DNA from 2 places in the Exiguobacterium sp. EA-TM-5 genome. Region 2 is predicted to be linked to the other one. Evidence: a T-box and tRNA genes for the amino acid it is inferred to sense, from the RefSeq annotation. Region 2 holds a T-box; the other holds one or more tRNA genes.
What was found. The T-box of region 2 lies ahead of glyQ (glycine--tRNA ligase subunit alpha). A T-box ahead of a tRNA ligase gene usually reads a tRNA of that ligase, here a tRNA-Gly.

Region 1 (8,031 bases), 260 kb from region 2:
CTGAAACTACAAGGAGTCGATCCTAAAACCGGTCCCGTCATGCGTTCGACAGGTGAAACCCTTCAATGGACGACAGATGGATTCGCGTTAGAACGGTTTATCTTCGACGAGACGACGAAGCGTCATTTGACGACAAGAGACATGATCGTTGCGGGAGCAGATACAGAAGCATTCGGAATAGGCGTACCGTTAGATGAAACGATTGATTGGGCAAGTTGTGCCATCTTCTATTCACACGTAACAGAAGAAAAAGCGAGTCGCGCAGCAGCGCTGGCTGCTGGGGTACAAGTCTTAACAGAACCGGAACTAGCGCACTATCATTTACAAGCGACAGAACAGCAGCCTTATGCTGTGAAGCCACTTCATACATGGACACAACCAATCAAGGAGGAAGTGAAATGAAGACGATGCAACAACTGCAGCATTTTTTGACGATGGCGGAACTGACACCGGAAGCACTTACTGATTTATTGGTCCTCGCGAAAGATATCAAACAACAACCGAATAAGTATGAAGAGGTGTTGAAAAATAAAAAAGTAGCGCTCTTGTTTGAAAAGGCATCGACACGGACGCGTTTATCGTTTGAGGTGGGCGTCGTCGAACTAGGAGGGCATCCAATCGTTCTAAGTGGCGCGGATATGCAGATCGGACGGGGCGAGCCGCTCTCGGATACGATTCAAGTCATGAGCCGTTATGTCGATGCACTAATGATCCGGACATTCGGTCATGACATCGTCGAGACGCTTGCTACGCATGGCACGATTCCAATCATTAATGGACTGACGGATTTGCATCATCCTTGCCAAGTGCTCGCTGATTTGCTAACGATTGAAGAAACGTTTGGAACACGGGCTGGACAGGTTTTGACGTATATCGGAGATGGGAATAACATGGCGCATTCATTGATGATTGGTGGAGCACTCAGTGGTATGGAAATCCGGATCTGTACACCGGCGGCCTATGCTCCCGATCCACAAGTCGTTCATGAGGCACAGGTCATCGCAAAGGAGACAGGAGGGAACATTGTCGTCTTAACGAGTCCTGAAGAAGCAGCGAGTGGTGCTGACATCGTGTATACGGATGTCTTCGCGAGCATGGGACAAGAAGAAGAGGCGACGATGCGTCTTCAAGCATTTGAAGGATATCAGGTCAACGCACAGATCATGGATCAAGCAAATGACGCAGCTATCTTCCTGCATTGCCTGCCCGCACATCGGGGAGAAGAAGTCACGGCAGATGTCATCGATGGCAAACAGTCTGTCATCTTTGATCAGGCTGAGAATCGTCTTCATGCACAAAAAGCGTTACTCGTCACATTACTTGGATAATCACAAAGACTCGGTCGTCTATATTTAGCGACCGAGTCTTTTCGTTTGAGAGAAGTTAATCATAATGGCGTCGGGCTAATCGTTCTTCCTGTTCTCGTTTGACTTGTCGCTTATTTTTTTCGTGCAGGCGTTTCATGAAAGAGGTTGTTTGCCAAGAAGGAGCCCAGTCGGATTCTTTTCCGGCACGGAGTGCAAGAATATAATCATAGCTTTGATGAAGTCGTTCAATCATCTCCGTTCGGACGTCACAAATATGACCGTGTCCGGGGATCAACAGTTTGACTTCATATTCGTAAATGAACGATTCGAGTAACTCGAGCGTCGTCAAATACTCAGCGGAATCATGTTCAATCAAGGGGATTTCAACGTCGGAAGCGTAATCACCACAGACTAATAAGTGGAGTGGCATGACGATGAAGGAAAGATGGGTCGCTTCATGACCGGGCGTCAAGAAGAAAATCAGTTTCGTTTGACCGATTGTCAACGTCGTCTCCGATTCATGGATGACATGCGTCACGTCTGGAAAGAGAACGGGAGAGTCGATGTAAAATTCATCGTTGAAGTCTTGAACGGCTTGGAGTGCTTCCTGTCGGTCGACATCGATGAACGGTTTAGAAGCGATGACGATGGCATCCGTAAAGGCATAGGCACCTAAAATATGATCAAAATGAGCATGCGTATAGACGATGTATAATGGTCGTTCACGACGCACAATTTCGACGTCTCGACGAATCGTTGCAATCTCATCGGGTAACCAGCCAGGGTTGACGACGATCAGACAATCAGGCGTCTCGATCAATGTTGATGTCGTTTTCATGAGTGTACTTTGATAAATCGTTACGCCGGGCATTTTCATCTGAATCATACGAATCCTCCTTTACGAATCTCTATCTATATCGTTGTATACCCATAAATTCGCTGGAATCATCAGCAGAACAAATAAAAAAGACGACTCGCACGTCGCGAGTCGCCTGCCCTCTAGAGGGAAATGGTCCTAGACCTATGTTATGTCATAATTGGAGCGGGTGAAGAGAATCGAACTCTCGTCATCAGCTTGGAAGGCTGAGGTTTTACCATTAAACTACACCCGCGTATTGGCTACATGAAATATAGTAGCATAGCAAAGAGGTCATTTCCATAACTTTTATGAAAAAAAGCAATTTCTTTTAAATTTCAGTGTACAATAATACTAGTTAATCGTTTCCACTGGTAATCTTGATTTGTAATATGGGTAATGTTGGGTAGAGGAGAGAGTGTCTGGTGAATGAAGTTCGAGTTTGGAGCGAACAGACGATGGGAAAAGGATGGAAGGCGATTTGCCACCATCAATTCGATCGTCATCGCTTATTGATAGGAGAGTGGTTCCATAACGTAGGTGTACTTGCTTTTTCCATCAATCAAGATGCGGATTTGTTACCGGATGTCCTTCCAAACACATTCGATCTGCCGCTCGTCTCGGAACGTATGCAACGTGTCATTGAAGCATACGCGCCTTTTTCTGTACAGTGTCTCAAGGTACATCTTGAGACGAAAGACGGAGTGGTTCCGTACTATCTTCTCAATCTCTTATCTGTCAGTCGAATCGAATATCTACATACGACGGATGTCTTCCGTCCGATCCCGAGACGACGTGTCTATTTTTTGACAGAGCGACGGATCAACGATTCGATATGTCCGCACCACCTGATGCGAGATGAACGCACACAGCGCATGTTCGTCTCTGCTCAGCTCGCTCGACAATTCGAGTGTATGGCTGTGACGGGTATCCACTTTGAAAAGATACAACGAATGGAGGAATTTAAATGAAACAGTACACAGTCGATCATTGGATCACGTTAGAATATCCAAAGGTATTTGAATATCAAGAAGAAGAAACGTACGTCAGTTTTTATTCGACGGATGAAAATGCAATGGGTACGCTACAGTTATCCATTTATGAATCAGATTCTGAAGAGCTGACACCGTATGAAGCAGCAGAACAAGAAATCAACCTGTTGGTTGAAGAGTTCGGAATTGAACTGACGGGAGCACTTGAAGTTCGTCGCAATTCAACAAAAGAAGCGTTGCTCGCAGTAGATGGAAAAGAAGAAGATATCTTCTTACGGATCTATGCTTACTCGGACGGGGAACGGTTAGTTCTGTTGACGTACTCTGCAGAACGCGAGACGCTTGAGATCGAGGAAATCGAAGCAATGATTTCTTCATTGACTTGGATTCAATGAGGTAAATAATAGAGATGGAAAAAGGCGGCGGATCGTTAGGATCCACTGCCTTTTTTGTATCGGTCGTTAGGTCTTAAGAAGAACGGGAAGACGATCGCGCGGTTGCTGGATTGACTTGTTTATTCAACCAGCTCGCGATATCGGCAAAAACACGAATTCGTTCGAACTCATGGAAGAGCTCGTGACGCAATCCACGATAAATCGTCAGCTGTACAGCATCAACGCGGACACGGTTATACATGTCAAACAAGTGATGAATCCCTTTGCCGTCAAACGCCACCGCGTCATCGCCACCTGCAATCAGCAGAAGAGGTAAATGACGTGGGTGTTGATAGATGGAGGCAAGCGCATTGACGAGTTTCGTTGCTTGCAGTAGCTCATAGAAGAAGCCGAGTGTAACCGTTTGACCGGACAACGGATCAGCATCATAACGCATGACGTATTGCGGATCCGAAGATAACCAGGCATTTTTAGAAAGTGCCGGGAAGAAACGTAAATTATAGCGTCCGAAAACGAGTTGTCCAAATCGCTCAGCTGGGTGGGTCGCTGACATCTGGTTGATCTGACGCTCGACGAGCTTTTCACTGATATTACCGAGTAACCCAGTACTAGTCGGAGGACCGCTAGCGATGACACCCGCGACCGAATGACCGAGTGTTTGACCAATCCGGCGAGCAATCAAGGAACCAAAGCTATGACCGAAAATGAATACAGGTAATTCCGGGTAGCGTTCTTGGATGTCATACACGAGCTCTTCAGCATCTTGCATCAATTGTTTAAATCCGTGATTCGGCTCAAGGTGTCCGAGCGTTCCGAGCTGTGCTGCACGCGTCCCGAAGCAGCGTAAGTCTGCAATGATCGTATGGTAATGATGAGCATAGAGAAATTCGGCAAATTCCTCATACCGTGCCCCATGCTCCATCATCCCGTGAAAGACGATCACGACGCCTTTAGGATCGTGCGCTTCGAGACTATGCAATGTCGTTGTATAGCCGTCAGAGGCTATCCAATGTGAATGATCAATCGTCATGTAACTCATCCTCTCATCAAGAAAGTCCGAATACCTGTCCGTCTTCTGAGACGCCCATGTGGAAGGCGGCAGGTACTGCAGGTAATCCGGGCATCGTTAATACATTCCCAGTCAGTGCGACGATGAATCCTGCACCAATCGATGGTCGAATTTCGCGAACCGTAATCGTGAAGTCTTCGACACGACCGTACCGCGCAGGGTCATCGGTTAACGAAAATGGTGTTTTTGCCATACAAATCGGTAAATCATTCAATCCCATCTCTGTACACCGCTCGAGTTCACGTAGCGCTTTGGCTTCAAAGTGAACATCTGCTGCGCCATAGACATGTTTCGCGATCCGTTCTATTTTTTGACGGAGCGGTAATACGTCAGGATAGAGTGGGCGGAACTGACTTGGCTCCTCAAGCGCTTGCATGATTTCGGTGACGAGTGCTTCACCACCGGCACCACCCTTACTAAAGACCTCACTTTCTGCCACACGAATATTGCGTTCCTGACACCATGTCAAGATCATGTTCCGTTCAGCTTCTGTGTCGGTGAAGAAACGGTTCAAGGCAACGACAGCAGGGACACCGAACAAGTTCATCGTCTCGACGTGTTTTTCAAGTAAAGCAAGACCATCCGTTAAGGCAGACAGATTTTCTTCACTGAGTTGCGTTTTGTCTACTCCACCATGCATTTTCAAGGCACGAACCGTAGCAACGATTACAACGGCATCCGGATGGAGACCACCAATCCGTGATTTGATATTGAAGAATTTTTCAGCACCTAAATCAGCTCCGAATCCTGCTTCTGTGACGACGTAATCACTCAGTTTCAGCGCAGTTTGTGTGGCAATCAAAGAGTTACAGCCATGTGCGATATTTGCGAATGGACCACCATGAATCAGTGCGGGTGTTCCTTCGACCGTTTGAACGAGATTCGGTCGAAACGCATCTTTTAGGAGTAACGTTGCAGCTCCCGCTGCCTGAATGTCTTTGACTGTTATAGGTTGTTGATCGTACGTATAGGCGACGACGATGCGACTCAGCCGTTGTTCGAGATCCATAATCGAGTCGGCGAGACAAAGAACAGCCATGATTTCAGAAGCGACTGTAATATCGAATCCTTCTTGACGAGGCACACCATGAGCAGGACCACCGAGACCAATCGTGACTTGGCGTAGGGCACGATCGTTCAAATCAAGAACCCGTTTCCAGACGATGCGACGCGGATCAATCCCAAGGACATTTCCTTGATGCAAATGATTGTCGAGTAAGGCACTGATCGTATTATGAGCAGACGTGATTGCATGCATATCACCTGTGAAATGCAGATTGATCTCTTCCATCGGCAAGACTTGGCTATAGCCGCCACCACATGCGCCACCTTTTAAGCCCATCGTCGGACCGAGTGAGGGTTCGCGCAAACAGATCATCGTCTTGTGTTTGGCCCGGTGTAACGCCTGTCCGAGTCCTACGGTAACGGTCGATTTCCCTTCACCGGCAGCCGTTGGATTGATCGCAGTGACAAGAATCAGTTTGCCGTCAGATTTTGTTGCCAACCGGTTCAGCAGCCCGTCTGTCAACTTCGCTTTATATTTTCCGTACGTATCAAAATCCTCTTCTTGTAAACCAATCCGGTCCGCAATTTCTCGAATCGGTCGTAAGACGGTTTGTTGTGCAATTTCTAAGTCAGAACGAATGGTCTTTTCCATGGTATCGACTCCCTCTTTGATTGGATCTCTCTTTTTTCTAATAGTAGCGTATCTGATACAAACGCGCCAAAGGAAAACGTTCAATATTTTCCACCCAATGGGTCAAATGGTGACGTGTTCAAGTGTGAGAGAAAGACGTACTGTAGAGTGGAGGAGGGATGAAACAATGACATCTGGACAAAAGAAGTGGAAACGCGGTCTTGATTTTTGGCTCTTCGTCGGACCGGTCTTTCTTGTATTCGCAGTGATCGTGCTTGTACCGTTTTTTAATGGCGTCATGTATTCGTTCACGGATTGGAACGGAGTGACCGGAGAATTAAATTGGATCGGCTTTGATAACTATGTCCGTCTCTTTACAAGTGACGAACAGTTCCAGCAGTCATTTTGGTTAACGACACGCTACACGGTCGTCGCCGTCATCTTAACGAATGTTGTCGGTTTCATCTTGGCATTTTTATTAACGCAAAATATTCGTACACGTAATTTCTTGCGAACGATTTTTTTCATGCCGAACTTAATCGGTGGGTTGATTCTCGGATTCGTCTGGCAGTTCATCTACGTTAAAGGATTCGCATCAATCGGTGAATTGACAGGGTGGAGCATATTTGAACTTCCATGGTTAGGAGATGCTCGAACAGGATTTTGGGGAATTGTCATCGTTTCAATTTGGCAAGGTGGCGGTTACATCATGGTCATCTATATCGCGGCTCTACAAAACGTTCCACAAGAGCTGATTGAAGCAGCAAAAATCGATGGTGCGAATCGTCTGTCGACGTTACGGAACATTACGTTGCCGCTGATCATGCCGTCGGTCACGATTTGTCTCTTCTTAACGATTTCATGGTCCTTCAAGTTATTCGATACGAACTTATCACTCACGAATGGCGGACCATTCAAATCGACTGAGATGCTTGCTTTGAATATCTATAAAGAATCGTTTACGAACAATAATCTTGGGCTCGGATCAGCGAAGGCAATCATCTTCTTCGTCGTTGTTGCGGCGATTACAGTCACTCAAGTCTATCTGACGAAAAAACGGGAGGTGGAAGCATGAGTACGGCGCAACCGTTACCAACTCCGCAAGAGGAGAAACCAAAGCGTTCTAAAAAGACGAAAAGTCGCTATTCTTTACGTCTTGGAACAGTCGAACTGGCAGCCTTACTGATGGGTCTTCTGTATATGATTCCGTTTTATTATGTTGTTTCGAATTCATTCAAGACGCAGGGCGATATTTTTACGAATACATCGGGTCTTCCGAAGGAATGGATGACATCGAACTATGCAGAAGCATGGGAAGCGATGAACTTCGGAAAAGTCTTTTTAAACTCCGTCATCATTACTGTTGGTGCTAACGCAGTCATCATCATCTTTTGTTCGATGGCAGCTTGGAAACTCGTTCGGACGAAAACACGTTTGTCGACGATTATCTTCTTCTTATTCGTTGCGGCGATGATCATTCCATTCCAATCGATCATGATTCCCTTATCGAAACTGTCTGGTGATCTCGGATTGCAGAACAGTTATTGGGGATTGATTCTAATGTATCTTGGTTTTGGATCTGGATTATCGATTTTCCTATATCATGGATTCATGAAATCGATTCCTGAAGAAATTGAGGAGGCGGCCATTATTGATGGTTGTTCGCAATGGGGTGTATTCTGGCGAATCGTCTTCCCATTACTCAAGCCAATTACGGTGACGATCATCATTTTGAACACACTTTGGATTTGGAACGATTTCCTATTACCATCGCTC
Region 2 (8,031 bases):
TCGTACCGTCAAAATATGCCGTGATCGACGGAACAGTTGCCTCGAGTGCTGTCAGTGCTCGTTCATAGTCGAGTACAGCAATCGCTTGTTCAACTTCTGGTAACGTCTTCTCGATTGCCTCATGCAATGCGCGTTCCGCATCATTTTCAAAGAGTGTTGGATCAACAGCTGTTACCTGTTCTGCCTTCTTCGAAATGTTCAAGACACGACTCAATTGTTCGACCGTTTTCTTAAATGACTCTTTCTTCGTTGCACCTTCAAGCATCGTAGCACGCTGTTCATTCGCTTCAACCGTCAATGTATGATCAAGAGCGGCTTCAACGACATCATGACGGAAGTTCATTTCCGATAGACGGTACTTCAAGCGTTGTGCAAAGAAATCTTGTAATGCAGCTTGAACTTCTTCGGCATCCTTCGTATAAAGACCTTCTACCACTTGTTCCGAAACGACGAAGGCAATCAGTTCTGTTAATGTCAGGCTCAACTTACGATCCGATAAAATCTGAACGATCCCTTGCGCTTGACGACGTAATGCATATGGATCCGCTGACCCACTTGGAATCATGCCAACACCAAAGAATCCAGCGACGCTATCCATCTTATCGAGAATCGCATAAAGCGTTCCTGTCGGCGTTTCCGGACTTGCATCTCCCGCAAAGCGCGGCATGTAGTGTTCGCGAATCGCAGCCGCGACTTCTGCATCTTCATTTTTCATGTTTGCATATCGTTCACCCATCAGACCCTGTAATTCAGTGAATTCATAGACCATTTGACTGACGAGATCGAATTTATAGATTTGTCCTGCTCGTTCGACACGTGTTTTATCTGCTCCAACACGATCGGCAAGTGCGAGTGCCATTTGGCGAACACGACGGACTTTTTCTCCTGTCGTTCCTAATTTTTCATGGAAGACGATTTTATCGAGACGTTTCGCTTGTTCATCGATATCTGCTTTTTTATCTTCTTCATAGAAAAATTGCGCATCTGCCAAACGGGCACGGATGACTTTTTCATTTCCGCGTGCCACGTTTTCAATGTGTGTGGCGTTTCCGTTTCGTACCGTCACGAAGTAATGAAGCAACGTATCGTTACGTTTAACTGGGAAGTAGCGTTGGTGTTCTTTCATCGTCGTGATCAAGACTTCTTCTGGTAACTCAAGGTACGCTTCATCGAACGCACCAAACAGAGCAGTCGGATACTCGACAAGGTTCGTGACTTCTTCAAGTAATGTAGCATCGATTGGTACTTCGAATTGTTCACGTGCCGCGAGTGCTTTAATTTGTTCTTCAATTAACTGGCGACGTTCTTCGTAACTAACAATGACGTGTTCGCCAGCAAGTGCTTCGACATAGGCATTTGGACGCAAGATCGTGATATCTTGTCCGAGGAAACGATGTCCACGTGACGTCCGACCTGTTTCGACAGATGCAACTTCAAACGGGATGACTTGATCATCAAGCAAAGCGATCAACCAACGAATCGGACGCATATAACGCAATGATTGTGTACTCCAACGCATGTTTTTCGGGAATGTCATTGCTTCAACGACTTGTTTTAAGCCAGGAAGCAGATCTGCTGTCGCTTGTCCGACTTCCTTACGCGTCGCATATAGGTACTCGACTCCTTTTTCTTCACCAAGGAAGAGATCATCCGTCGTTAATCCTTTACCGCGCGCAAATCCTTCTGCTGCTTTCGTCCAGTTCCCTGCTTCGTCCATCGCGATGCGTTTTGCTGGTCCTTTTAATGTTTCTTCGAGGTCACTCTGACGCGCTGCGAGACCCTTGACATACACTGCTAGACGGCGTGGCGTCGAGAATGATTCGACGCTTGCAAACTCAATCCGTGCTTCTTCGAGGAAACGCGTCACGCGCTCCTTAAGTTGTGTTTCCGATTGAAGGACGAATCGAGCCGGCATCTCTTCTAAACCGATTTCAAGTAATAATTCATGCATGTGACTCACCTGCTTTCGACTTGATCAATGGGAAGCCAAGACGTTCCCGTTCTTCGATGAAACTTTGCGCACAACGGCGCGACATGTTCCGAACACGATGAATGAATCCTGTTCGTTCCGTGACAGAGATCGCTCCTTTTGCATCGAGGAGGTTAAAGGTATGTGAACACTTCAAGATGTAATCATATGCCGGGAAAACGAGGTTCTCATCCAAAGCACGATTTGCTTCTTTTTCGTATTGATCGAACAACGTAAAGAGCAATGCGACATCTGATGTTTCAAACGTATACTTCGAGTGTTCAAATTCTGGTTGATAGAAGATGTCACCGTATTTGAAGCCATCTGTCCAAACGAGATCAAACACGCTTTCGACATCTTGAATGTACGAAGCGAGACGCTCGATTCCGTAAGTGATTTCTACTGCGATCGGATTACACTCGATTCCTCCGACTTGTTGGAAGTACGTGAACTGCGTGATTTCCATTCCGTTCAGCCATACTTCCCAACCGAGACCAGCAGCACCAAACGTCGGGTTCTCCCAGTTATCTTCTACGAAACGAATATCGTGTTCGAGTGGGTTGATGCCGAGTAATTCGAGACTTTGTAAGTATAATTCCTGAATGTTATCAGGCGATGGTTTCATGATGACTTGGAACTGATGGTGTTGGTATAGACGGTTTGGATTTTCTCCGTAACGACCATCTGCTGGACGACGTGATGGTTCTGTATAACAGACGTTCCATGGTTCTGGTCCGAGACTCCGTAAGAACGTCATCGGATTCATCGTACCGGCTCCTTTTTCTACGTCGTATGCTTGCATCGTCAAGCAGCCTTGTTCTGCCCAAAATTTTTGTAATGTCAAGATCATGTCTTGTACTGTCATCTTCACGACTTTCACCTCCGAAATGATTAGGGAACGCAAAAAACGCCCCTATGTACAACAATCGTTGCACATAGGGACGAGACAAGCCCGCGGTTCCACCCTACTTGCATGCATCGCATGCCACTCTTTTTGACAAAGAACACTCCGAAACGCCGTTCGCGCCCCTCTCACTTCCAGCTCACACCACCCTGGAATCGCTTAATTGAGAAAAAGACGGTACTCCTTTTCGTCATCGTGTTCATTTAGTTGCTTCTTCCGCATTCATTCTACCGAACCCGCTTGTTGCTGTCAATCGTTGCCGAAATCAATCAACTGGTCGAGAACGCGTTTTGACCGCAGACGCAACCCGCTGTAGCGTTCCATATAAGCATCCATGATTTGACGCAACAAACGCTTCGTTTCCGGCTTTACCGTCACGGTACCGATCCGTGAAAAATCGTAAACGGAAAATACGTACAACATCTTCGCGACCGCTTCCGTCATGAAGACAGCATGTTCATCCTCGTGGCGATGACGACGACATAACAGACCTCCATGGTGCAGCGAAAAAGCAAATGGTGCTTCTGTACTTCCGCAAATCGTACATCCATTCAAGTGCGGTGCAATCCCTAAGTGGCGCAATAGACGTAACTCGATGATGAAGGAGACAACGTCTGGATCGAGTCCGTCATCCATCGCCTCAAGTCCTTCAACGAATAAATCATACAGCGCCGGTTGTGGCACCCGTTCATCAAGCGCCTTATCCGCAAGCTCAAGCAAATACATCGCATATGCCATCAAGACAACATCTTGCCGGATATGCGCATGGCTCGTGATGACATCTGCCGATTTCAACTGACCGAGACCACGTGACCGTGGATAGATATAGACGGCTCGGACGAAAGGTTGGCTCGCCGCGTTAAAACGACTCCCAGGTTTCTTCGCTCCTCGCGCCATGACGGCGAGCTTGCCGAATTCACGTGTCAGTAGCGTGACGATCTTATTCGATTCACCATATACGACCGTTCGTAATACAAGCCCTTCCGCCTTATCAATCATCGCTTAATACTCGTCATCGCGGAAGCCAAGTTCACGCAATTGACCTGCCTTGTTCCGCCAATCCTTTTGGACTTTGACCCACAAGTTCAAGTAGACTTTCGTCCCAAGTAACATCTCGATGTCCGTTCGTGCTTCAGAACCGATTTCTTTTAGAAGTGCGCCACGCTTTCCGATGATGATTCCTTTTTGAGAATCCCGCTCAATTAAGATCGTCGCATGAACATCAACCATGTTCCCGTTCTCACGCGTCTTGATTTGATCAATCGCAACTGCAATCGAGTGTGGTACTTCGTCGCGTGTCTTTTGCAAGACTTTCTCGCGGATCATTTCCGAGATGATGAAGCGTTCCGGGTGATCGGTGACTTGATCCGCAGGATAATACATCGGTCCTTCTGGTAGAATCTTCGCGATTTCTTCAAGCAATGGTTCAACATTATTGCCTTGAAGCGCAGAGATCGGAACGACTGCCGCAAACTCGAGTTCATTTTTGTATGACTCGATGATTGGCGGAATATCATTCGGATGAATCAAGTCGACCTTATTCATGACGAGAATGATTGGTGTATCGAGCTCCTTCAATTTTTCAATGATGAAGTCGTCACCTTTTCCTTTTGGTTCCGTCACGTTGACCATGAATAAAATCGCATCGACTTCACGCAAAGCGTTCGTCGCGACCTTCATCATGAAATCGCCGAGTTTATGTTTTGGTTTGTGAATCCCTGGTGTATCGATGAAGATCGTTTGAACATCTTCTGTCGTATAGACACCTTGAATCTTATTACGCGTCGTTTGCGGTTTATCAGACATGATGGCAATCTTTTGTCCAATGACGCGATTGAGGAATGTCGATTTTCCGACGTTCGGGCGTCCGATGATCGAGACAAAGCCCGATTTGAATCCTTCTTTAAACATGTAAATCCCCTTTCGTGAATGCTCCTGGTAACAAGGCACCCACTGTTGTTTCAGTGACGTCTCCTTTGAGGTTCGTCAAATAGATTGGCATATCAGCGTCACACATTTCAGATAACACTTGACGGCATTGTCCGCATGGTGCAACCGGTCCTTCTGTGTCTGCAACGACAGCCATAGCTGCATATTCGCGCGCATCTTGTGCCCATGCAGAGAAGATGGCTGTCCGTTCTGCGCAGTTACAAAGACCATATGCAGCGTTTTCAATGTTACAGCCGTGGAAAACTTGTCCGTCCTTCGTTAATAGAGCAGCACCAACTTGAAATTTCGAATATGGAACATACGCTTTTTCGCGTGCACGTTTAGCTTGTTCGAGTAATTGTTCTGTTTTCATGTGAATATCCCCTTTTTAGGAACGGTATTGGCCAAAAAGGCCGGATTCTTATTGTACCAAATATGGGATGAAGATGCATAGTGCAATTGCAACAGATGTAAGCGCCAACACAAGAACTGCTCCACTTGCGATGTCTTTGACTGCTTTTGCGAGCGGATGCCACTCCTGCGTCACGAGATCAACGATACGCTCAAACGCTGTATTGAACATCTCAGCACTAATGACCATGCCGACCGTCAAGAATAGAATTGCCCTCTCGACAGACGTCAACGGTAACAAAAAGGCGACTAGTAACACGATACCGCCAATGATGACATGAACTTTCATATGTCGTTCTTCTCGAATCGATTGGCGCAATCCGTTCATTGCATGTCGAAACGGTTGCCACCAACTATTCACAATGTGCCCCGGAATAACTCGAAGTGATGCAGGATTTCCTCCTGTCGCTTCGTCATGACTTCTTCGTCTGCTTTTTCAATATGATCGTAACCGAGTAAATGTAGGAACCCATGAACGGCAAGGAATCCGAGTTCTCGCTCGAAATGATTTCCATACTCTGCCGCTTGTTCGCGACACCGTTCAACCGAGATGATCAAGTCACCAAGAACGATTGGTTCATCTTCAAGTAATCCAAAGTCAATTTCATCTTCTCCAAGTTCTTCCATTGCAAAAGAGATGACGTCTGTTGCCTGATCTTTCCCACGCCATTCACGGTTGATTTCTTGAATCTCATCGTTTGAGACGAAGGTTACGGACAACTCACTATTCGAATCGACTTCTTCTTGTTCTGCTGTATAGATTAAAATCGATTCGACAAGTTGTTGTTGTTCTTCCGTTAGACGATTGTTTTCGTCTGTCATATAAATATTCATGTCGTTGCCTCTTTCTTTAATTCTGGATACTCGATTCGTTCATGGAACAAACCGGATAAGGTATGGCACGCACTCTCACCGACACGATAAATCTCACGCGTCGTGATATCACATTCCGCAAATTGATCATCCATCATCTTTTCACGAATGATTTTCGCGACCAAGTCCCGAATTCCTTCTTCCGAAGGAGCTTTCATCGAACGAACGGCCGCTTCAATCGAGTCAACGATCATGATAACTGCTGCTTCACGCGTTTGTGGTTTCGGTCCTGTATAACGGAATGTCTCTTCATCGACCTCACCTTGTTCTGCTGCCTTGACATAGAAGTACCGCAGTAGAGAGGTTCCGTGATGCTGACGACAAATATCGATGATGGCTGCAGGAAGTTTTGCGTCTTCAAGCAGTTCAACACCGTCCTCCGTATGTGCCAAGATGACTCGCGCTGACTCTTCGGGCTGAAGTCGATCATGCGGATTACGTCCATGCTGATTTTCAATGAAATAGAGCGGGCGTCGCGTTTTCCCTAAGTCATGATAATAAGCTCCGACTCGTGCAAGCAATCCATCTGCCCCGATTGCTTCGCAAGCCGTTTCCGCTAAATTTGCGACCATCATACTGTGATGATATGTTCCAGGTGCTTCGACCAATAGCTTTTTCAACAGTGGATGCGTTGGATTGAGCAGTTCAAGTAATCGTGTTGGTGCTAAAATACCGAATGTCATTTCAAGGAATGGTAATAACCCAATTGCAAGAACGGCACTCAAGATACCACTAGCAATCGCAAAGCCGATTAAAACCAGTGTTTCTCGCAGTTCAAACGTACCACTTCGTAACAGAACGAACGCTAAGAAAATCGCGATATTTGCTCCAGCAATCGAGATACTACTCATGAAAATACGACGTCGTGATAGACTAGACCGCAGGAAAAATGTTGCGACTAAACCACCGACTAATAAATAAATTGCAATATTAAAGCTGAAGTTTTGATTTGTACTATAGAAAAATGTTCCAGCAAGTGCAGTAAAGAGCGAACTCGATAATGCAATCCGTTCATTCAACAAATTTCGTAAAACAAGCGCAGCAAAAGCAGTCGGCGTGAGTAAGTAGAAAGCTGGATTGATGTCGTCCGCTAAAAAGGCAATACCATACATGACGAGTAATTGGAGACTGACGACGAGATAGACCAGTCCGAACAATCGAATCCGTCCCATCTGAGCGTAACGTAGTTTCGAACGATGAATGAACCCAAACAAAAAGGCAGTCATCAACGCACTTACAAGCATCGCTCCTAATAATGGCTTCAGCGACTGACGGTCAGAAATCAAGCCAACGAGTTGGAGCTGACGATAGGCATCTTGTGAAATGACCTCTCCCCGTTTGACGATCACTTCTCCTTCAGAAATAATGACTGGTTCGACTTTATCACTCGTCTGTTTGCGAAGCTGCTCCGTCTTTTCCGGATCATAAACGTAGTTCGTTACGATCAGTTGATCGGTCAACGCTTTGGCAACCGCTTTTAAAGAAAAGGACAACGGTGAACGTTCAATATCGGTTCTAGCGTTCTCACGTGCTTCAGCCACTTCACCACCGTCGGACGAGATGCGTTGACGCATTGCTTCTTCAATCGCTGTGATGACGACATCCCGTGTCGTATCACGGAGTGCTGTGGTTGATGACACGAGCAAACGTAACTCATCATCCTTTAAAAGAGTTGCCGCCTCCGTTCCGCGGAGACGCTGTTTGATTTTGCTAATCTCATCCGCTTTTTTTATACCAGATAAACTGGCAAAAAGTTGTTCCACTTTATCAATTTGCTGTGCTGCATACTCTTGCTTAATCGTATACTGACTCTCGATTGCAGCAATCGAATTTTCTTTGATTTGATTTGTCGCGGTCCGGTCTTCTATCGTTAAAGGTGACCGGATATCTTCTTCTGCAATTGAGAATGGTTCTGCGGACAAGGCTTCTGGTCGAACACTGACAT

Region 1: it has a tRNA-Gly gene. The T-box ahead of glyQ (glycine--tRNA ligase subunit alpha) is inferred to sense a tRNA for this amino acid. The anticodon was not compared.

The regions. Positions count from the first base shown of each region.
Region 1 is NZ_CM132670.1:2,980,063-2,988,093, reverse strand. Features, by position in the region: gene carB (carbamoyl-phosphate synthase (glutamine-hydrolyzing) large subunit) at 1-402, shown strand, start outside; gene argF (ornithine carbamoyltransferase) at 399-1,328, shown strand; gene ACV3PA_RS15675 (MBL fold metallo-hydrolase) at 1,384-2,193, opposite strand; tRNA gene ACV3PA_RS15670 (tRNA-Gly) at 2,346-2,419, opposite strand; gene ACV3PA_RS15665 (imm11 family protein) at 2,589-3,134, shown strand; gene ACV3PA_RS15660 (hypothetical protein) at 3,131-3,550, shown strand; gene ACV3PA_RS15655 (alpha/beta fold hydrolase) at 3,624-4,580, opposite strand; gene ACV3PA_RS15650 (formate--tetrahydrofolate ligase) at 4,597-6,276, opposite strand; gene ACV3PA_RS15645 (carbohydrate ABC transporter permease) at 6,443-7,330, shown strand; gene ACV3PA_RS15640 (carbohydrate ABC transporter permease) at 7,327-8,031, shown strand, end outside.
Region 2 is NZ_CM132670.1:2,718,450-2,726,480, forward strand. Features, by position in the region: gene glyS (glycine--tRNA ligase subunit beta) at 1-1,951, opposite strand, end outside; gene glyQ (glycine--tRNA ligase subunit alpha) at 1,944-2,834, opposite strand; T-box leader at 2,904-3,076, opposite strand; gene recO (DNA repair protein RecO) at 3,123-3,872, opposite strand; gene era (GTPase Era) at 3,876-4,784, opposite strand; gene ACV3PA_RS14355 (cytidine deaminase) at 4,777-5,175, opposite strand; gene ACV3PA_RS14360 (diacylglycerol kinase family protein) at 5,224-5,574, opposite strand; gene ybeY (rRNA maturation RNase YbeY) at 5,571-6,047, opposite strand; gene ACV3PA_RS14370 (HD family phosphohydrolase) at 6,044-8,031, opposite strand, start outside.